One region of the Priestia sp. YIM B13490 genome, then DNA from elsewhere that is predicted to be linked to it. Evidence: riboswitches for the same ligand, from Rfam matches in the RefSeq annotation. Region 1 holds a riboswitch; each other region holds the start of a gene.
The links. A riboswitch is a leader RNA that binds a small molecule or an ion and turns the genes downstream of it on or off. The one in region 1 is predicted to bind S-adenosylmethionine.
Positions count from the first base shown of each region.

Region 2: another riboswitch for S-adenosylmethionine. It lies ahead of ACFX4R_RS11935 (Na+/H+ antiporter NhaC family protein); the one in region 1 lies ahead of ACFX4R_RS01675 (sulfite oxidase-like oxidoreductase).
Region 3: another riboswitch for S-adenosylmethionine. It lies ahead of ACFX4R_RS06065 (trans-sulfuration enzyme family protein); the one in region 1 lies ahead of ACFX4R_RS01675 (sulfite oxidase-like oxidoreductase).
Region 4: another riboswitch for S-adenosylmethionine. It lies ahead of ACFX4R_RS06675 (bifunctional homocysteine S-methyltransferase/methylenetetrahydrofolate reductase); the one in region 1 lies ahead of ACFX4R_RS01675 (sulfite oxidase-like oxidoreductase).

Region 1 is NZ_JBHZOT010000001.1:318,831-324,436, reverse strand. It holds gene ACFX4R_RS01690 (molybdopterin molybdotransferase MoeA) at 1-1,244, opposite strand, end outside; gene moaC (cyclic pyranopterin monophosphate synthase MoaC) at 1,359-1,847, shown strand; gene ACFX4R_RS01680 (MogA/MoaB family molybdenum cofactor biosynthesis protein) at 1,860-2,372, shown strand; gene ACFX4R_RS01675 (sulfite oxidase-like oxidoreductase) at 2,406-3,068, opposite strand; SAM riboswitch class I at 3,144-3,250, opposite strand; gene ACFX4R_RS01670 (hypothetical protein) at 3,395-3,763, opposite strand; gene ACFX4R_RS01665 (putative polysaccharide biosynthesis protein) at 3,777-5,387, opposite strand.
Region 2 is NZ_JBHZOT010000003.1:397,014-402,619, forward strand. It holds gene ACFX4R_RS11915 (Ger(x)C family spore germination protein) at 1-701, shown strand, start outside; gene ACFX4R_RS11920 (YtoQ family protein) at 854-1,294, opposite strand; gene ACFX4R_RS11925 (ABC transporter ATP-binding protein) at 1,465-2,376, shown strand; gene ACFX4R_RS11930 (ABC transporter permease) at 2,369-3,136, shown strand; SAM riboswitch class I at 3,238-3,344, shown strand; gene ACFX4R_RS11935 (Na+/H+ antiporter NhaC family protein) at 3,430-4,740, shown strand; gene ACFX4R_RS11940 (hypothetical protein) at 4,780-4,908, opposite strand; gene ACFX4R_RS11945 (LacI family DNA-binding transcriptional regulator) at 5,033-5,606, shown strand, end outside.
Region 3 is NZ_JBHZOT010000002.1:124,306-129,911, reverse strand. It holds gene ACFX4R_RS06080 (CotH kinase family protein) at 1-114, shown strand, start outside; gene ACFX4R_RS06075 (spore coat protein) at 344-1,438, shown strand; gene ACFX4R_RS06070 (hypothetical protein) at 1,508-2,170, shown strand; SAM riboswitch class I at 2,337-2,454, shown strand; gene ACFX4R_RS06065 (trans-sulfuration enzyme family protein) at 2,526-3,671, shown strand; gene ACFX4R_RS06060 (trans-sulfuration enzyme family protein) at 3,655-4,836, shown strand; gene ACFX4R_RS06055 (hypothetical protein) at 5,019-5,285, opposite strand; gene ACFX4R_RS06050 (SIMPL domain-containing protein) at 5,348-5,606, opposite strand, start outside.
Region 4 is NZ_JBHZOT010000002.1:240,751-246,356, reverse strand. It holds gene metH (methionine synthase) at 1-2,114, opposite strand, end outside; gene ACFX4R_RS06675 (bifunctional homocysteine S-methyltransferase/methylenetetrahydrofolate reductase) at 2,115-3,953, opposite strand; SAM riboswitch class I at 4,061-4,167, opposite strand; gene ACFX4R_RS06670 (YkvI family membrane protein) at 4,507-5,541, shown strand.

The DNA of each region.
Region 1 (5,606 bases):
CCTTCGTTTTCGAGATGCAGCACGTTCACTTCTGTTCCTTTGTCATATCCATGCTCTCCTCCTGGAAGAACAATCAGCGCGTTTGCTGCAGCTAATGATGAAATAGCCCCTGACTTGTCCATGCCAACAGGCGTCACAACAAGCTTTCCGCCTTCATCTGAAATCTCTCCTCGCACCATTCGCGTAAAAGCATTAGGTTCTTTGAAACGGCCCTTTAATACCGCTTTTGTTTTATGTAAATGAGGCGCTGGTGAATACAAAAAGCTGCGAACAATCGGACGAACAAACAGTTCAAACCCGACATAGCAAGCAGATGGATTTCCTGATAGTCCAAACAGCAGCTGTCCGTTTCGTTCTGCGACTGTTGTAACGCTTCCTGGGCGCATCGCAATTTTGTTAAACAGCACGTTCGCACCAAGCTTTTCATAAATAGCCGGCAAATAATCATAGTCGCCAACGGATACCCCGCCGGTTGTTAGTAGAATGTCCACTTCTTCAAGCGCTTTTTCTACCGCTTCATAGCAGCGGTCAAAATCATCTTCAAGCTTTCCTAAGTATTTCGGAATTCCCCCGCTTCTTACAATTTGCGCAAGTGCCATATAGGAGTTGCTGTTGCGAATTTTTCCTGGTTCTAACGGCTCGTTCACATCAAGCAGTTCGCTTCCTGTTGTTAACACGCCAACAACCGGCTGCTTCACGACAGCGACATCCGCATAGCCAAACGTAGCTAAAAAAGCGGTGACGCCTGGATTAATGCGCGTTCCTTTGGAAACAAGCACGTCTCCTTTTTTTTTTTCTTCTCCTTTTAATGCAATGTGTTCCCACTTTGAAGCCCGCCTGCTTAACGCCATATACGTTTTGCCTTCTTTTTCATACGACTTCGTTACTTCAAGCATCACAACCGCATCACATGAATGAGGGACCTGCGCTCCTGTCATAATACGCACCGCTTGAAACGGCTTTACTTCTTCTTCAAAAACAAAGCCTGCACCGATTTCACCTACTACTTCGAACTCAACAGGATGTTCACTTGAGACTTCTACGCAGTCTTGCGCTCGAACCGCAAAGCCGTCATAAAGCGATTTATTAAAATGAGGAACGTTTTGGTCGGCGATAATATCTTCTCCTAAATAGCGTCCGTAGCTTTCGGTGATCGATACGCGTTCGATGCTGCCTTTTCTTTTATAAGTCATGACTTTTTCAATTGCTTCAGGAATTGAAATAGGTGTTCTGCTTTCTAACATACATTCTTCACTTCCTTTATGTCTGTTCACTTTTTACGCTATGGTGTAAAATCATAGCATATCTCACTATTTCTATCATACAACAAAATTTACTGAAAAAGGATGAAAACACCGATGTCTTCTTTTACACATTTTAATGACCAGGGCCGTGCCAACATGGTCGATATTAGCGAAAAATCTATCACGCGCCGCGTTGCAACAGCTCGTTCAAGCATACTCGTTAACAAAGAAATTCACGAAGCCATTGTAGAACATAAAATTGGAAAAGGCGACGTGCTTGCTGTCGCACAAGTAGCGGGAATCATGGCAGCAAAACGCACGTCTGACATTATTCCTATGTGTCACCCTCTTTTATTAAAAGGCGTAAACCTTTCATTTGACTGGGATACAAGCAATGATCAGTACCGTTTATTAATAGAAGCAACTGTTAAAACGGAAGGCTCAACGGGCGTTGAAATGGAAGCTTTAACTGCCGCTTCTGCCTGCGCTCTAACCGTTTATGATATGTGCAAAGCCATTGATAAAGGCATGATTATCGGCGAAACGTATCTGCTTGAAAAATCTGGCGGCAAAAATGGTGACTACAAGCGTACGGAAGCGTAAAGGAGGTACATAATGAGCGTACATGAACATAAATCCAAAGCAACACAGCCCGTTCGCTGCAAAGTCATTACAGTATCAGATACACGTACAAAAGAAACCGATAAAAGCGGCGCGCTAATGATCCAACTTCTGAAAGAACACGACATGCAGGTCGCTTCCTATGAAATTGTAAAAGACGACCAAACGTCGATTCAACAAGCGATACTTGCCGGATGCAGTGCTGAGGACATTGACGTTGTTCTCACAAACGGCGGGACCGGCATTACAAAACGAGACGTCACAATTGAAGCCGTTCAAGCGCTGATTCATAAAGAAATCGTTGGGTTTGGCGAGCTGTTTCGCATGCTGAGCTACACCGAAGACATTGGCAGCGCAGCAATTATGAGCCGGGCAATTGCCGGGACGATTAACGAAAAAGCCGTTTTTTCTACACCAGGATCAAGCGGTGCTGTTCGTCTAGCTATGACCAAGCTGATTTTGCCTGAACTTCGCCACGTTGTGTGGGAATTAAACCGCCAGCGCTGACAAAATGCCTATGCACACGCATAGGCATTTTCATTAATCATAGTCTTTATGTACCCACTCATCTTCTGGAATGCCTAAATCTTCTCCAGAAAAACGCTCTTCTTTAAACGGATCTCCTCTAAGATGAAAGCCGTTTTGCTCCCAAAAGCCAGGATGATTTTCATCAATAGCTTCAAACCCTCGAAGCCATTTAACACTTTTCCAAAAGTACAAATGCGGAACAACCAATCGCAGCGGATATCCGTGCTTAGCTGTAAGCGGCTCTCCGTTAAAGGAATGAGCGAGAAGAATATCGTCTCTCAGTAAATCTTTTACCTCAATGTTTGACGTATAGTCATTATCTCCGTGCAGCATGATGTATTTACTTTTTAGCTCCACGCCAACTGCTTTTAAAAAGTCTGTAAACAGCACGCCCGTAAATTCATTATCAAGCCTTGTCCATCTCGTTACGCAGTGAATATCACATTTCACCGTCGTTTGCGGCATGTCCAATATATCTTGATACGAAAGCGTCACTTCCTTGTCTACCAACCCAAATACCCGAAGCGTCCATTCCTCTAAGTTATACTCCGGCACGTCGCCTTCATGTAAAATCGGAAAGCGCTCCGTTACTACCTGACCCGGAGGCACTCGTCCTTCATACTTTGGATCAATTTCCGGTGTTTTCATTCGTTTAATACGGTCTGCTTTGTTCAAATTATCACCTCATTGTTTTTTATACATAAAAAGCCCTTCCTTAAATAAATAAGGAAGAGCTTTGTTTCAGCTTCTTCCTTATCTCTAAGAGCAGTACACTCTTAAGGATTTGGCACCATTCTGTCATAGACAGCGGTTGCCGGGTTTCACAGGGCCAGTCCCTCCACCTCTCTTGATAAGGAAACAAATTGTATTTGTTTTATGTAATAAAGTCAGTATTAAGCTTTTTGTCATAATTGTCAATATTATTTTTCTTCTCCGCAAAAAAACTTTAAAAACAGGTAGGGTTATAAGATTTTAGTCTACTAAAATACCATATAAAACCTTTACCCTTCTCCATCAATCATCGTATACTTCTTGGCAAAGCGCTTGTAGTAAATTTGCTCATCCTCTTGTCCATCGTTAAAAACAAGTCGGTTATGATCAATATCTTTTTCTTTTAACATATAGCCTTTTTCATTCATCATATGAATATATTCATCTAAATGTCCTTTTTTCACCATATAGTGAAGAGCATCATCTGAATCTGTAGTCCTCGCTACATCTTGACTTCCCACTTCTAGCTTGAATACAGCTGTTGCTGTTTGAACGAGACGATAATCGCCAAACAATCTTTCCCAATTTAATAGCAGCAGCGCGCCGGAAATTATTATACACCCTCCAGCCGCCACGGTTAGTACAAATCGTTTTGACACTACTTTCTCTCCTTTACATTCTTTTTCTTCTATTTAATAGAACGGATTGCCCTAAACTTGTTTTTACGCCAAGTCCTAGATACACGGCAGCACCTAAAGCAATTGAAATACAAGATGTGCTAATCGCAAGTGAAGATGCAGACAGCTTATTTTCTAAAAAATAGTGAGAAGTATAATTGCCGATAATCACAGCGGCTGACATCACACTTACTAATAAAACAGGTGTCAACGCAGCTTGTCCCAGTGATTGAACTCGGTAAGAAATGGATTTTTCAATTAAATAAAAGTTATATATAACCGATACACCATACCCTCCGTAAGTCGCGACAACCGGTCCAATTTCTTTTAAGCTTGAAACCAGCAGTACGTTTAATACTATCTTCACAACAATTCCTAAGCCCAAGCCTAAGATTAGCTTCTTTTGCTGATTAATTCCTTGGAGAATTGCGGCTGTTACTGTAAAAAGAGCAAATAAAATGGCAGCAGGCGCGTACCATTGTAAAACAATTCCACCGATTTCAGGGCTGTTTTTTGCTCCAAAAATCATCATATATACCGGCTTGCCTAATAAACAAAGCCCCACGGCAGCAGGAAGAGTAAAAAATAACAGCAGCTGCAGCGTTTTTGTAATTTTCCCTTTTACTTCCCGTAAATTTCCTTGCACAAAGGAAGACGTAATGCCCGGAATCAGTGACATGCTGAAGGCAGTCGCTAACGATACTGGCACCATCACCAAAATCTGGGCTAATCCAATAACGGAGTTGATCGTTTCGGCTTTAGCTTGTCCATATCCTATTGATTGAAAGAGCATGTTAATTGTAAACGTATCAATATTTTGATAGATAGGAATAGCTAAACCAACTAATACAAACGGAACGGCGTACGTTACAAGCTCTTTGAACATTGAAGAGAACGAAACGGACTTATTATTCTTTCCGCTGTTCACTTCTTTCATAATCAACCGCTTGCGCTTCAAATAAACCGCTCCAAGAATCCCAATTCCCCCTACGCCTCCAATAAACGCTCCAAACGTGCCGATTCCAACAGCTTTTGTCATTGTGCTATGAAAAAGGTGAATAACAGCGTATGCTCCTGCTAAAATGAACAACACTCGCACTATTTGTTCAATAATCGTACTTAGCGCGGACGGTCCCATAGACTGGTTACCTTGAAAGTAGCCTCGTAATAGACTCATAGGCGGGATAATAATTAAAGCAAAGCTTACCATTCGGATGACGTACACTACGTCTTTTTGACTATTTCCTGAGGAATCTTTTCCGTTAATGACTAGTTCAGCGAGCCACGGTGCCATTGTATAGAGGACTAAGAAACCTATTATGCCCGTTATTGTCATTAATAGAATTCCTGTTTTTAACAGATCTTGTCCCGCACGGTAGTTTCCAAGACCGTTATATTTCGATACATACTTCGAAACAGCAAGCGGAAGACCCATTGTCGACAAGCTTAGCATCAAGGTATATGGACCGTATGCATACTTATAAAGCGCGTAACCTGACGTTCCCACTAAGGCTGTGAAAGGAATAATATAAATAAAGCCTAAAATCTTTGTTAATAAAGAAGACGCTGTTAATAAAAGCGTACCTCTCATCAAATTTTTTTCCATACATCAAAACTCCAGAAATAAATATTGTATTTTTAACAAATACTTGATTTATTGTATCATACTTACAATTATTATCTATTTTTTTATAAAACATTAGAACCCTCTCTATATTACGTTTTTTACCTAATAAAGGAATATAAACCAACCTTTTCACCTATGATAAATGAATCGTTTTTTGCTTTTTACTTTGACTGACGTTTACATTCTAAAAGACGTGTT
Region 2 (5,606 bases), on a different contig from region 1:
CGAAGACAGCAGGAGAAATCCCGGCATTTCGTTTGGCTGGAATGGTGGAAAATGCATATCGAACAACGAGAATTTTACCTCCCACGTCGCTCATTAAATTAGAGAGCAATATTGAATCAGGGACTAGTTTTCTATTGCAAAATGTATTATCGGCAAATGGGGAAATCAAATTTGCTGGTGCTGCCATAATTAAAGGGAAAACAAACAAAATGATCGGTTTTTTGAATGAAGAAGAACTAGATGGTCTGACTTGGATCACAGGAAAAGGGAAAGGCGGGCTAGTGAAAAGCTTTGATAAAAAGACCGGTCAGCTGATTGTATACGAAATAGAATCCATGAAAAGTCATATTGAACCTCATGTTAAAGGAAATAGCATCTCCTTCGATGTGCATATTGAATCCGAGGGGAGGCTATCTGAAAATTGGGTGGTCTCAGGAAATCCTTTAAAAAATCAATTTTTACAGAAGGTGCAAAAAAACTCAGAAAAAAAAGTGGAGCACCTCGTAAAAAACACGGTAGAAAAAATGCAAAAAGAATATAAAGTCGATGTGGCCGGGTTCGGAAATCAATTGAGAATTAAAAGGCCCAGAGTATGGATGAGGGTTAAAGACAATTGGGATCAAACATTTAGTGAAGTTCCAATTAACTATGATGTAAAATTAATGATTAAAGATTATGGAACGTCAGGATCAAAAAAGTGAGCAGCTAAGTACAATTTGGCTTGTTTTGATGTTGGAAATGAAAGAAACTAAAAGGAATAGCCTTAGAGCTTGCTAAAAAATATTCCCCCCAGTAAGGAGCTTGAGGGATAAATGAAGAATAAGAGCTGTCCAGAACCGACAGCTCTTATTTGTTATTCAAAAATATAAGCTAATGCTTGAAGAGCCTGTTCTGGCGTTTCGACTACAACCTGGGCTTTGTTTGACAGTTCTTTAAGCGGATGGTGCAGTTTTTCAGGGCGAACCAAAATTAGCGGTTTATCTAATGCAATGGCTGTCGCCGCATCCATTGCGCTGTTCCACTGCTTGTATTTTTCGCCAAATAAAGCAATAACCACATCAGATTTTTTAAGGAGCACCTGCGTACGTAAATTATTAATTTGAGAAGCAGCTTCATCTTTTAAGACAGCGTTAGGCTGTTTTCCTAAAATTTCTTCTCCAATGTTGTCGGAGCGGTCATGGTCTGTCATGGGACCGACAAAGGTAAGGGGAAGGTTTAATTGTTCTGCTTGGTTTTTAATTTCGTCTCTCCAGTTATCGTGAATTTGCCCGGCAAGGTATACGGTTAAGTTCATTATGTAGAAGTCCTCCTCTAACTAAAGTTTGTTTTATTTTATCAAATGTAAGCGGATAATACGAATGATTTGAATGGGCTACTTTTCCAAAAATAAGGTTATAGTAGACAAATAGTTAAAAAAGAGAAACAATAGAAAGCGTATTGCTAATTAAAGAAAGGATGTACATGATGACAGAAACAGTGCTACAAGTAGATCATGTCAGTAAAGTAATTGGGAAGAAAACCATTTTGCATGATGTATCCTTATCGGTTGAGCGCGGTGAGATTTTCGGATTGCTTGGTCCGAACGGCTCTGGAAAAACAACGTTAATTCGTACCGTCGTAGGACTCATCAAAGAAACAGAGGGAACAATTATCGTCAATGGATTTCCTTTAAAAGAACAGTTTACATCAGCTATGAAATCAATTGGAGCGATTATTGAAAACCCTGAGTTTTATGATTATCTGACGGGCTATCAAAATTTAAAACACTTTGCGAATATGCATGAAGGGATCACATCAGAACGCTTGGATGAAGTGATTGCTTTAGTAAAGCTTGAAAACAGCATTCATGCAAAAGTGAAGACGTATTCTCTTGGGATGAGACAGCGTTTAGGAGTAGCTCAAGCTATTTTACATAAGCCTGCATTGCTTTTACTAGACGAACCAACAAACGGTCTAGACCCAGCGGGAATGAGAGAATTTCGTACATATTTACAAACCCTCTGCAGGGAAGAAGGAATTTCGATCTTAATCGCGAGCCACTTATTAAAAGAAGTAGAAGCACTATGTGACCGCGTTGGCATTATTCAAGACGGTGAGTTAAAAGCCATTCAAGATCTATCTCCAAATCGTCAAGATCAAGGAACGTACGTAGAATTTGAAGTGTCTGATGCGCAAAAAGCAGCGGATCTTTTATCACAAGAATTTGAAGTAACGATGAGATCACATAGTATCGACGTGACGATTGTAAAAGAACAAATTCCAGCTGTGAATAAAAAATTAGTGGACAGCGATATTTTAGTCTACCGAATCACTCCTGTGTATGAGACGCTTGAAGATTCGTTTATGTCCGTTACGGAAGGAGAGCACCATGCTTAAGCTAATTCAAAATGAACATATGAAATGGTTTCATAAAAGAAGTACAAAAGTCACGTTTATTACAATCGGTATTTTAACTCTTTGTATGGCTCTTTTAATGAAGAAAGTAGCAAACAGTGCAGGAACAGAAGACAACATTTTGAACTTCCTGTCATTTAGTTCAGGTATGCTGATTCTCGTTCAATTTTTCGCGCTTGCTGTTGGAGGGTCAATGGTTGCAAAAGAGTTTGAAGCAGGTACCATTAAGCTTCTTTTAATTCGCCCTGCTAGACGTTCAACGATTTTAGCATCCAAGTACATAACCCTCATTTTAATTAGCTTGTATTATTTACTGAGCTATTTGCTTTTTTCGTTTGTATGGGGAGCATTGTTCTTTGGCTTTACCAGTCTAGAAGGAGATGCGCAGCTGCTTAAAAACATTACGCTTACGTATGACAGCGCGTATATGGAAACGTTTATGATGATGACATTTGCATTCATGCTGTCGTCTTTATTTAGAAACAGCGCGCTTGCTTCCAGTCTGGCTATTGTCGTAAGTATCGGGGCGAAAGCAGTAACAGGACTAGTATCACAGTTTGGTTTATGGTGGGGAAAATTTTTACTGTTCGCCAACACAAACTTTGTGCAGTATATGGACGGAATGAAGACGATATTTGACGGCATGACGATTCCATTTTCCATTTTCATCTTAGTTGCTCATTTTGTCTTCTTTATGGGCGTGGCATGGGCAGCGTTTTTAAAACGAGACGTAGCTAATTGATGTGAGAATTTTCGCACTATATATTTTTCTAAAATAGCATTTGACAATTAAATAAAAAGAGATTACAGTAGTGAAAGACTATTTTTAAAACAACTATAAACTTCTTATCAAGAGAGACGGAGGGACTGGCCCTATGATGTCTCGGCAACTGGCTGTACGCAGTGCGGTGCCAAATCCAGCAGACGATGTTTCGTTTGGAAGATGAGAAGGGTAATCTTATGATACAAATAAGAGACCTCTTCTTATCAATAAGAAGAGGTCTTTTTTTATTACGTAAACAAGAGGTGTTAAGAATGGAACAACAAAAAGGAAACGGCTGGGCGCTGTTACCGCTGGGCGTCTTTTTAGTCCTGTTTGTCGGATCAGGAATTATAACGGGAGATTTTTATAAGCTGCCTGTATTAGTAGCCATTATCATTGCAGCCATCGTGGCGCTGGCTATGAATCGCAAAGATTCACTTAATGTAAAAGTGGAGCGTTTTGCTAAAGGAGCAGGGCATCCTGATATCATTATTATGGTGCTTATTTTTATTTTAGCAGGTGCTTTTTCTCAAGTTGCTAAAGGCATGGGAGCTGTTGATTCAACGGTAAACTTAGCGCTTTCTGTGCTTCCGCAAAGCTTAGTGGTAGTCGGAATCTTTGTTATTGGCGCATTCATTTCCATTTCGATGGGAACATCAATGGGAACAATCGCTGCGCTAGGGCCTATTGCTGTAGGAATCAGTGAGCAAGCGCATGTATCCATTACATTGGCCATTGCTGCCGTTATTGGTGGTGCAATGTTTGGAGATAATTTATCGATAATTTCTGATACAACCATTGCAGCAGTTCGTACGCAAAAAACAAATATGTCAGATAAATTAAAAGTAAACTTTTTTATTGTCCTTCCTGCAGCGATTGTTACGGTAATTTTATTGCTTGTAATGACGCTAGGCAATACATCATCAGTAGAAATTAAAGATTTTAGCTGGTTTAAAATCTTGCCTTATGTCGGCGTACTCGTTGCTGCCATATTTGGTGCAAACGTATTAAGCATTTTAACCGGAGGAATTGTGCTAGCCGGCGTGATTGGATTAGCTGACGGAAGCTACACGCTTTCTTCTCTTGCTAAAACTGTGACAGAAGGTATTGGCGGAATGTCAGAGTTAATTATTTTATCTCTGCTAATCGGCGGAATGGTTGAGCTTATTCGCTATAATGGCGGTATTCAGTTCTTATTGAATTTATTAACACGACGCATTCAAACAAAAAAAGGCGGAGAATTCAGCATCGCTGGACTGGTAAGTTTAACAAATTTAGCAACGGCTAATAACACGATTTCAATTATTACGGCAGGTCCGTTAGCAAAAGAAATCTCTGATAAGTATTCAATTGATAATCGTAAATCAGCCAGTCTGCTTGACTTGTTTTCATGCAGCGTTCAAGGGCTTATCCCTTACGGCGCACAAATGCTTCTCGCAGCAGGATTTGCTAAAGTTTCACCGATTGAGATTATTCCATTTACATTCTACCCAATGTTAACAGCGGTTTGCGGGATCATTGCAATTGTAATTGGATTTCCTCGTTTAAATAAAAAGTCAAAGTCATCTAAAGAAGCTGCGTAATATCAAACCCTTAAAAAGAATGTTCTTTTTAAGGGTTTTTTACTGTTTAAAAAAATCAGTCGGCTTTTCATCATCTAACTCCTTCCAAAGCGTCTCGTTCTGTTTAAGTGCATAAGCCGCTCCTCCAATTTCAATTCCGCATAATAAAATGAATAATAAAATACCCATGAAATGACCTCCTTACGTAAATGAGTAAAAACACGATGGTAACGGGTTTAGCTTCTTGCTGTTTCACTTTATAATGAGAATAAAGTATGAAACGCGTTTCAGCGCAAGAGAAAAAGGTGAAAACATGACAAATATCCGAGATATCGCAAAAAAAGCTGGTGTATCTGTTTCGACTGTATCCCGGGTGCTAAATCATCATCCGTATGTAAAAGAAGAAAAACGCCGGCTGGTAGAGCAGGTTATTCACGAACTTAATTATGAACAAAACATTAATGCCGTTCACTTATCAAAAGGGAAAACAAATATGATTGCCGTCGTCTTGCCTTTTATTAATCATCCGTATTTTAGTCTGCTTTTAGAAGGAGTGGCATCTCAGGCGTTAGAAAAGCAGTATCAGCTTGTTATTTGTCAGACGAACTATGATGTAAAAAAAGAAGAAGAAGCGCTTCATATGCTAAAAACAAAGCAAGTTGATGGAGTGATTATTTGTTCTAGAGCAAGCAGCTGGAGCACGATTGAATATTATCAGCAGTACGGGCCGATAGCCGTGTGCGAAAACGTACAGAATCGTTCTATTCGCTCCGTTTACGTTGATCATTATGCAGCTTTTAAGCAGGCGCTTATGTATTTAAAAGAAAAAGGATATACGGATATTGGCTACTGTATTGGAAGGATGACGGGTACGAATAGTCAACAGC
Region 3 (5,606 bases), on a different contig from region 1:
AAAGATCCTTACGTAAAAGATAACTTGGAACAATTTCACAAAGAACCGGAATTTATGCTGTCTTTTATAAAAGAACGAACAGCATATATTGAAAATAACCTTTTGACTCTTTAAAAAGAGGTAGATTTATAGGCAATTTATAGGCAACAGTGGATTTTGTTAATAATAGGCAAATGCAGGAAATCAATAGCTGTACATGATACGTATATATACAGTATGAATGACCAATAAGGATAACTAATAAGGAGGAAAAACAATGAGTAACTATTACTATGGCCAAGAACAAGGGCAAAATCAAAATCCACGCCAAAAATCAAGCCAAAAACGCAGCCGAAATATACAAATGCCTGATAAAGGCTATTCTTCTCACTTCAAACCCCTAAAAGGAAGAGTGGTGACCGTTTATCGTGGAGGACCTGAATCTAAAACAGGTTATTTGGTTGACGTGCAATCAGATTATTTAATCTTAGCAGTGGAAAGCAACAATAACAATAATAACAATAATGGTGAAAATAACAACCAAAACAACCAAAACAACCAAAATAATAATCAACAAGAATATACACTTGTATATTATCACTTAGCGCATGTAAAAAGTATCACTGAAGATACTATGTCAAATTCGGCACAAACGTTTACTGGAATTAGCGCAGAATTAGAATTATATCGAGGAAAAACTTTTGCTACAACTTTATCATTGATGAAAACTAAATATGTGCAGGTTAACCAAGGTGGACCTGAGAAAAAAGCAGGTCAGCTTCTTGATGTCTTAGGTTCATTTGAATCTGCTTATATAGTATTACTCACAGAGGACGACGGTGTCGTCTATATTAATACTGAACACGTTAAGAGTGTGAGTGAATATCAAAACAACAACGGAGATCAAACTAGTCAATCTGCAAATGAACTCTTAGTGAGCCAAGAACCAGAATATATGAAATCCAAAAGCTTTAACGATCTTTTTGCCCACCTTTCTCATAAATGGGTATCAATCAATAATGGAGGACCTGAAGCTGTAGAGGGCGTGTTAGTACAAAGCCGAAATGGTACATTTACACTTGTGCAGAATAATCAAGTATTACGCTTACAGCCAAGACACGTTAAAACCATTTGTGTGGGAGCAAAAGGGGCTTTTAAGCAAAACGATAACAATCAAAATAATGAAGAAACAGAAGAAAATGGAGAGGCTGAAGCTGCGAAGTCTACAGAAGAACGTACAGGAAGCCGTACGGGAGAACGTACAGGACGCCGCACGGGTGGACGCACAGACGATCGCTCGGGAGGACGCCGCACGGGTGGACGCACAGACGATCGCTCGGGAGGACGCCGTACGGGTGGACGCACAGACGATCGCTCTCGAGGACGCCGTACGGGTTCACGCTCTTCAGCACCGGCCGAGAAAGTTATTAAAACGAAAAATTATCGTTGGAAAGCATGATGAAATGGAACATAAAAGGTGCTTATAAAGCACCTTTTCTAACATATAGGAAAAAGGAGGAGAATGAGTATGAGTATGAATCATTATATCAATAAAATTGTGGAGTTGGATATTTCAGGTAAAACGAGATTTGTTGGCAGACTTATTGATCTTGGATTAGATATTATGGTTTTGTATAATGGACATGATTATTTGTATATTCCTCTTTTACACATGCATCGTTTGCGGGAAGTATCCGAAGAAGACTATACGGTTTTACGTGAAATAGAAGAGAATTTGATAGAAGAAAGTCAGCGGATTTCTTATCGTAATATTTTACAGCAGGCAAAAGGGAAATTTATTGAAATTTATGTAACGGGAGGGAAATCATTGCATGGCTATATCACAAGCGTGCTGAATGATTATCTTGTGTTTTATTCTCCAGTGTATAAAAATGTCTTTGTTTCTCTGCATCATTTGAAATGGCTTACCCCTTACAGTAATGAGTTAACCCCTTATTCTTTAAGTGACAAAGAGCTCCCCGTAAGGCCCGCCTCTGCACCTTTTGTCAGAAACTTTGAAGAGCAGCTTAAAAAATATGAAAATCAGCTGGTCGTATTAGATTTAGGGGATCAATCAGAAAAGATTGGCGTACTTAAAGAAGTTTCTAATAATATTGTTGAACTAATTACGGCAAATGGAGAAAGTATGTATTGGAAGTTAGCTCACGTAAAATCTGTACACTTGCCTTAAAAAAAGAGACCTCGCTTTCGTCTCTTTTTTTATGTGTTTATCAGGACAAGTATATTGAATAAACAAATGAGACGATTTAAATTTTTTAGAAAATTATGTTGACAATATAGAAAATCTTTATTAAAGTTATTAACAACAAACGTTAACCACCAACAATTATATAGAACTCTTATCCAGAGTGGCGGAGGGACTGGCCCTGCGATGCCCGGCAACCATCAAATGAAACATTCATTTGAACGGTGCTAATTCCTGTGGAACATCAGTATTGTTCTAACAGATGAGAGAAATCGTGTATAAACGAACACTCTTCCATCTGTGAAGAGTGTTTTTTATTTTGAGTTAAGGAGAGAAATAGATGAAAATTGAAACTTTATTAGTTCGTTCAGGAGTAGGTCGTGACCCTTCAACAGGTTCTATTACAACCCCCATTTACCAAGCATCAACATTTGCTCATCCTGCTTTAGGGCAAAGTACAGGATTTGACTATGCACGTACGGCAAATCCTACTCGTACAGCATTGGAAGAAGCAATTGCTGCTTTGGAAAAAGGAGAAGTAGGAGTAGCATTCGCTTCAGGAATGGCGGGTGTAATGGCAGTTTTAGCACTATTTAAAAACGGAGATCATTTAATTGTATCAGAGGATTTATACGGAGGAACGTACCGAGTACTAAATGAAATTTTTTCAGAGCAAGGAATTACTGTTTCGTACGTCAACACAGCCCATCTCGAACAAGTAAAAGATGCGCTTCGTCCCAATACGAAAGCTTTATTTATTGAAACACCTACGAATCCAATGATGCACGTGACTGATTTGCCAGAAGCAATTGCGTTAGCTAAACAGCATGATTTGCTTACCATCGTTGACAATACCTTCATGTCCCCTTATTATCAGCGTCCTTTAGAGCTTGGAGCAGATATTGTGATACATAGTGCAAGCAAATACATTGGGGGTCATAATGATGTAGTTGCTGGTCTTGTAGTCGCTCGATGTAGTAGCTTAGGAGAGAAAATTCGTTTTTATCAAAATGCAGCTGGGGCAATCTTAGGTCCACAGGATAGCTGGCTGTTATTACGCGGTGTTAAAACGCTAGCGCTTCGTATGGAAAAGCATAATGAAAATGCACTGAAAATTGCAAATTGGCTTACTGCTCATGATCTCGTGGAAAAAGTGTATTACGCTGGTCTTGAAACACATCCAGGCTATGAAATCATGAAGAAACAAGCAACTGGATTTGGAGGCATGATTTCTTTTGCTGTCTCACACCCTGACATCGTGTCAGTACTTTTAGAAAATGTCAAAGTTATTACATTTGCAGAAAGCTTAGGAGGCGTGGAAAGTTTAATGACATTCCCAGCTCGTCAAACACATGCTGATATTCCGGAAGAAATTCGAAATCGTGTCGGAGTAACAAACTGTTTACTGCGGTTATCAGTTGGAATTGAGCACGCAGATGATTTAATTAAAGATTTGAAGGAGGCATTTGATGCATACCAACAATAATAAACATAGATTTGGTACGAACTTAATTCATGCAAATACAGGAATTGACGGTCATTTTGGAGCGGTTAACGTACCTATTTATCAGGTATCTACATTTAACCAAGAAGATGAGACGAACAACGGCCGCTATGACTATTCTCGTTCAGGAAATCCAACTCGTGAGGCTTTAGAAAACACCATTGCTCAGCTAGAAAATGGATACGCTGGTTTTGCTTTTTCATCAGGTATGGCTGCTATCTCATCGGTGTTATCTATTTTTGAATCAGGGGATGAAATTTTAGTTTCACATGATACGTACGGCGGGACATATCGTGTATTAACACGATTATTTTCAAAGTTTGGTATCAAAACAACTTTTGTTGATACAACGAAGGTTGAGAAAGTAGAAGAAGCTATCACAAAAGATACGAAGGCTATTTATATCGAAAGCCCTTCAAATCCATTTTTACAGGTAACGGATATTAAAGCAGTAGCAAGTTTGGCGAAGGAGCGCAACCTCCTTACAATTGTGGATAACACGTTTTTAACACCTTATCTACAGCAGCCGATTGACCTTGGTGTAAATATTGTGATTCATAGTGCTACAAAATATCTCAGCGGTCACAGTGACGTCATTGGCGGTCTAGTTGTGGTAAGCGATGAAAAGCTAGCAGAAGAAGTAAAGTTTGTACAAAATGCTTTTGGTGCTATCTTAGGACCGCAGGATTGTTTTTTACTGCTTCGAGGAATTAAGACATTAAAAGTTCGTTTAGATCAGCAGTTAAAAACAGCGCTGCAGTTTGCAAAGTGGCTTGAAGAACAATCTCTAGTGAGCCGTGTATACTACCCGGGCTTAAAAAGTCACCCGGACCACAAACTGATTTCAGAACAAGCAAATGGATACGGAGCTATGATTTCTTTCCAAGTACAGGATGAAAAAGTAGCGCGACATATTTTACAAGGAGTCAAATTGGCTTCAATTGGCGTTAGTCTAGGTGCAGTTGAATCCATTCTAACGCATCCTGCAACAATGTCTCATGCGAGTATCCCAAAAGAAGTGCGTGAAGAAAAAGGAATTACTGATTCACTTCTTCGCCTTTCAGTAGGGTTAGAGGAATTTGAGGATTTGAAGCAAGACTTTAACGCTGTTTTTCAAAGCTTAGAAGAAAAGGCGTTAATTAAATAAAGAAAAGAGACTGGGACAAAAGTATTGTAGTTAAAGTTAAACAAGAACTATTAATCAAAATTACTGATTAATAGTTCTTGTTTTTTGTTGTCACGGTGAACGTAGGTTTCATCTATTTCGTTGCTTCTAGCGGTTCAGCTCCTTTATCCCATTTGTTCGTCTTTACACTGGATTGATATCCGTTATATACAGCTATCTAAAAGGTTTGTGTATAGGGACGTAAGCGCAACTTTTTCATCAGAGGAAAGACTGCTGTTTAGAATTCTTTTTATGCCAAGGTGATATTTTACATACGGTGTTTGCCGGACGCGTGGATGAGTCATTTCATCTTTTAAATCCTTCATAATGGCTTCGTGAAGCTGATCTTCACTTGTCATGGCTTGTTTAGAAGCGAACGAACGGTTCAACCATAGGGTTTGATAAGCTGCTAGTAAATGTTCAGAAGTCATTGTGCAAAGAGCTCCTTTAGATTAGTTTCTTCATTATAATAATCTATAGTTTACCATAAGTATTAATACGTGTACGTAACTTTTACAGAAGCAGATACAGTCAAGGACTGAGCTTGAATAGGGGGAGAGGCTGCTAATAACTTAGGCGAGGAGCCAGATGACTGATAGACGGGGCCTTCTTCGATTAAAATGGGGATTTGGTTAATAGGGAGCTGCAGCGTGTTGGCAATGGTAAAGGCCTTTTCTTTAGCGTTAAGCAAAGCTTTACTTATCGCTTCTTGTTCATATTTATCATCATTTGTAACGTGGAATTGAAGATCT
Region 4 (5,606 bases), on a different contig from region 1:
GTTGCTTCCATATGAGGTTCTAAAAAGGCAACGGATGCTTTCATCACTTCCGCACTTTGAAGCACTTCTGCTACAATCAGCTGGTTGTCATTAAACAAACGTCCAACTTCCGCCATCCCCTTCATAAGCGGTCCGTTAATAATATCTAACGGATCATCATATTGAGCTAAAGCCTGTTCTAAATCAGGAAGCAATCCTTCTTTTGTACCTTCGACAATATACATTGCCAATCGTTCTTCGAGTGTTAACGTAGAAATTTCTACTTTTGCTTCTTTCTTTTTATCACGATAAAAGTCGGTAAACGTGCTTAACGTTTCATCAGTTGTGTTAAATAATAACGCATTAGCAAGCTCAATTTCAGCTTCTGGAATAGAAGCATAGCGCTCTAACTTTTCGGTATTAACAATGGCATAATCGAGTCCAGCCTGCGTACAGTGATAAAGGTAAACCGCATTTAGTACTTCACGTCCGACTGGAGGAAGACCGAATGACACGTTACTTACGCCGAGAATGGTCAGGCAATCAGGCAGGGCTTCTTTAATCATTTTAATCCCCTTAACTGTTTCTTCAGCAGAACCAATGTATTGTTCATCACCAGTCCCTACAGGAAACACAAGAGGGTCAAAAATAATATCTTTTGGATTAAAGCCATGTTTTTCAACAAGCAAATCATGTGAGCGTTTAGCAATCTCTACTTTTCGTTCTGCAGTAACGGCCATGCCTGTTTCATCGATTGTACCGACAACCAGAGCTGCACCGAATTTTTTTGCTAGCGGTAAGATTGCATCAAAACGCTCTTCACCATCTTCTAAGTTAATGGAGTTAATAATGACCTTACCTTGCGAGTACGTTAAAGCTTTTTCAATAACTTTCTCGTCCGTTGAATCGATTACAAGAGGAACCTTCACTTTTTTTACAACTTCTTGAATAAATTCCTCCATGTCTTCCATTTCTTCACGGTCCGGATCTGCCAAGCAAATATCAATAACGTGAGCACCATTTTTAACTTGAGCACGCGCAATTTCAGATGCTTCTTCAATTTTTCCTTCCGCAATCAGACGCTTGAACTTGCGAGAACCGATTACATTCGTACGTTCTCCCACAAAAAGAGGGCGCATAGAATCGTCATATACAAGCGGTTCAATACCGGTTACAGCATGGTTATGCTCGGAGCGATCAAGCGAACGGGGCGCAACCTCTTTTACCGCTTCCGCCAGTGCTTTAATATGAGCAGGCGTTGTACCGCAGCATCCGCCTACAAAGTTCAGCCAGCCTTTATCAGCAAACCCTTTAATTTTTTGAGCAAGCAGCTCAGGGGATTCATGATAATTGCCTTCTTCATCCGGAAGTCCAGCGTTTGGATAACAGCTAACTGCTGAAGTGGCTAGGTCTGAAAGAGAGCGAATATGATCCGTCATAAATTCAGGGCCTGTCGCGCAGTTAAGTCCGACTGAAAGAGGCTTCATGTGTTCCAGTGATAAGTAAAAAGATTCGATATCTTGACCAGCGAGAGTTGTTCCCATCGGCTCAATTGTTCCTGAAATCATAATAGGAACTTCGGTTTTTAGTTTTTCAAACGCCGCTGTAATACCTAAAAATGCGGCTTTTACGTTCAGCATATCTTGACAGGTTTCGACTAAAAGCAAGTCAACGCCGCCGTCTAACAAACCTCGAGCTTGCTCTTCATACGATTCTACTAACTCAGGGAATGTAATACCTCCGGTAACAGAGAGAGTTTTAGTGGTAGGACCGATAGCTCCAGCTACGAACCTAGGCCATTCGGGAGTTGAATATTTATCGCGGGCTGCACAAGCAAGCTTCACAGCTTCGATATTCAATTCATACGCCAAGTGACCTAAATCGTATTCATCAAGTACGGTAGATGTTGAGCCAAACGTATTGGTTTCAATGATGTCAGCACCTGCTGCAAAGTACTCTTCATGAATGCGCTGAATCACATGAGGCGCTGTTCGAGTCAAATATTCGTTGCAGCCTTCATATTCTTCGCCGCCAAAATCTTCAGCGGTTAAATCAGCATCTTGAATCATCGTTCCCATTGCTCCATCGATGATGAGTATTCGCTTCTTTAGTTGTTGTTCGATAAGTGAGCTCATTTATATCTTCCTTTCTGATGTAACAAGTTGCTTGTCATGAATATAGCGTGTTAGAATTTCGGTCATTTCATAGCGCATAAACGGCGTAATTAAGTAAATACCGTCAAATAACTCATATGCTGTATCAATTAAGCTTTTTGCAATCGCAAGACCTTCGACTTCACCGCGGATTCGGTCATTTCCCGTTGCATCCATGCGTTCTAGAATATCTTCTGATAATTTAATTCCAGGTACTTCATGGTGAATAAATCGAGCATTTCTTGCGCTTGTTAACGGCATGATACCGATATATACCGGTGTTGTTAAATGTTTGGTTGCTTCATATACCTCTTCAATTTGCTTAGTTGAATAGAGAGGCTGAGTAATGAAATAGTGAGCCCCGCAGTCGATTTTCTTTTCCAAACGCTGAACGGCTCGGTCTAAGTGACGCACGTTTGGGTTAAAGGCAGCTGCAATGGAAAAATTGGTTTTTTGACCAAGTGGTTTGCCGGAATAAGATAGTCCTTCATTAAACTGAGCGATTAAACTAATCAAGTCAAATGAAGATAAATCGTAGACCGAAGTGGCGCCAGGGAAATCGCCAACTTTTGACGGATCACCCGTAATTGCAAGTACTTGATTCATTCCTAGCGTATGAAGTCCCATTAAATGAGATTGAAGTCCAATTAAATTTCGGTCGCGACAGGTAATATGAATAAGCGGTCGTGCTTTTGTTTCTTGCTGCATCAGTGTTGCCATTGCCAAGTTGCTGATGCGAGGTGAGGCAAGAGAATTATCAGCTAATGTAATAGCATCTACGCCGACTTTATCAAGTGCTTTTGCGCCTTCTAAAAATTTCGTCGGACCAAGCTGTTTAGGCGGATCTAGCTCGACGATAACCGAGCGGCGCTTCTTCACAATTTCATGCATATGAGGTTTATCCTGCTGCTCACGCTCTTGAACCGTAACGGCAGGTCTCATTTTAACAACTTTGCTTGTAATCGGAGGCAGCTCTTTTAAGGCAGATGACATTGCGCGTACGTGAGCTGGTGTTGTACCGCAGCATCCTCCAATTAAGCGAACCCCTTGTTCGCGGAATAAACGCGCGCTTTCTACAAAGTAGTCTTCATTTGTTTCATATTCCAGCTTTCCTTCCACATACGCCGGAAGGCTGGCATTAGGGTAAGCAGATAAGAAAGCACGATCAGGAAGCGGTACTTCTTCAAGAGACTGAATCATATGATAAGGACCTAAACGGCAGTTTAGCCCGACAACATCTGCTCCCAGCGCCTCTAATTCTTTTAATGCATCTGCTAAAGGGCGGCCATCTTGCAGTACGCCAATATCATGCAGGGAAACGTGAGTAATAATAGGCTTATCCGTTTCTTTTCTTGCCAGTGTAAGAACGGTTTTTAATTCTTCGAAATCATAGTATGTTTCAAACAAAAGGCCATCCACGCCTTCATTTAAAAGCCAAAACATCTGTTCACGAATGCTTCGCTTAACCTCTTCTAAACTAATAGCGTTTTTTTGGAAAGAACGAATTCCGCCGAGTGTACCAACCACGTAAGCCTGATCTTTTGCAGCTTGTTTTGCTAATTTTACACCAGCAACATTGATGTCTTTGACTGAATCTTCTAATCCATAACGGGCAAGTTTTTGATAATTAGCAGCGTACGTATTTGTTTGAATAACGTTTGCACCAGCTTCTACATAGGCTCTGTGAATACGAGAAACCTCTTCTGGTTTGGTGATGTTTAGTTCTTCAAAACAGCTGTCAATACCGTGTGAGTAAAGGAGGGTACCAGTGGCACCATCCCCAATTAAAATTTTAGACTTTAAATCTTCAAGTAACCCCATGTCAAAACCTCCTTAAATTGTTTCGCTTCTATTTCACGAGTGATTCGTTTTATGCAATATGCCGATAAAATAGAAAAAGTCTTCTTAAGAAGAAGACTTTTTTCGCCTTCTTATCTTCCAAGCAATAAATTGCTTGCTGGATTTAGCACCATGTCTCTAACGACTGGTTGCTGAGGTTTCAAAGGGCCAGTCCCTCCACCTCTCATGATAAGAATCAATTGTATATAATTGAAACATATTTTTTTAAATAGAAAGAATACTTATTTAATAATTTATCTGATTTTTAGAAATTATACAACAGTAAATTGTGAATTTCCAGCAAATATTGAGGAAAATTTAAAAGCTAAAGGGGAAATATCCGTATATTTTGTTTGAAAATGACTGTTATGTTAGGGGTTAAGGAGTTTTTTGTGAGAAATACAAAAAGAAAATGAAAAAAATAAACCAAAAGGCACAAGCACTGGGATATGCGTAGATTTACATGTAAAAAGGCTCGTCTTTTTTTTATCGTTTCTACATATAGTGAACTATGAAGGGTAGAAGGGTGATGGGCATGAAAAGGTGGAAACTCACGCTGCAGGTTGCTGCTACGTATGTAGGCACCGTTGTAGGAGCCGGTTTTGCAACAGGCAAGGAAATCGTTCAATTTTTTACACAGTACGGGGAACTTGGAATGGTCGGAATTTTGGTCAGCGGCTTGTTTTTTATTTGGCTAGGTTCAAAAATGATGCTGCTTTCGCACGCAATTGGGGCTTCTTCTTATCAGCAGCTTAATACATATTTATTTGGTGATGTGCTTGGAAAAGTGGTAAACGGTGTAATGATTGTCATTTTATTTGGAGTAACTTCAGTCATGCTAGCGAGTACGGGAGCAATAGGAAAAGAACAGTTTGGGCTGTGGCCTCCTGTTGGAATGATTTTTACAATTGTTTTAACTTATATATTTATCGCAAAAGGAATTAACGGTATTTTAATGGTTAATTCTCTTGTTGTACCGATGATGCTTTCATTTGCTTTTATCATCTTTATGCCGAATATCAGCTATTTCTCACTGATTCAAACGAAGCCGGATTTAACGCTCGTCACGCAGTGGAAGTGGGCGGTTAGTCCCTTTTTATATATTTCCCTGAATCTAGCTTTGGCTCAGGCCGTTTTGGTCCCATTAGGAAGCTCGGTGAAAGATAGGAGCGTGATTACAAAAGGGGCCTTAATAGGAGGATGTGTACTTACGTTTATGCTTGTTTCTACTCATCTTGCCCTTTCCAATTTGCCTTATTCATTTCAACTTGATATTCCGATGAGTGCCGTTGTTAAAAATATCTCAGCGTGGGTGAATGTTTTATTTACGGTAGTTGTGTTGGGCGAGATTTTTACTACATTGATTGGAAATGTATTTGGCATCGCTAAGCAGCTTCAGTCATTTCTTCCCCTCAATGACAAACAAGCTTTTGCGTTTATTATCTTGGCTTGCTTTATTATTGGGCAATTCGGATATGCCCAGCTTCTTGAGTTTTTGTATCCGATATTTGGCTATATTGGACTAGCTTTTGTATGGATGCTATGTATTAAAAAAGAAAAAATAAGCTAAAAGTTGGATTTTAAAAAATAGATGTGAAAAAACGAAGTTAAATGATGTGACAAGTCGATTTTACT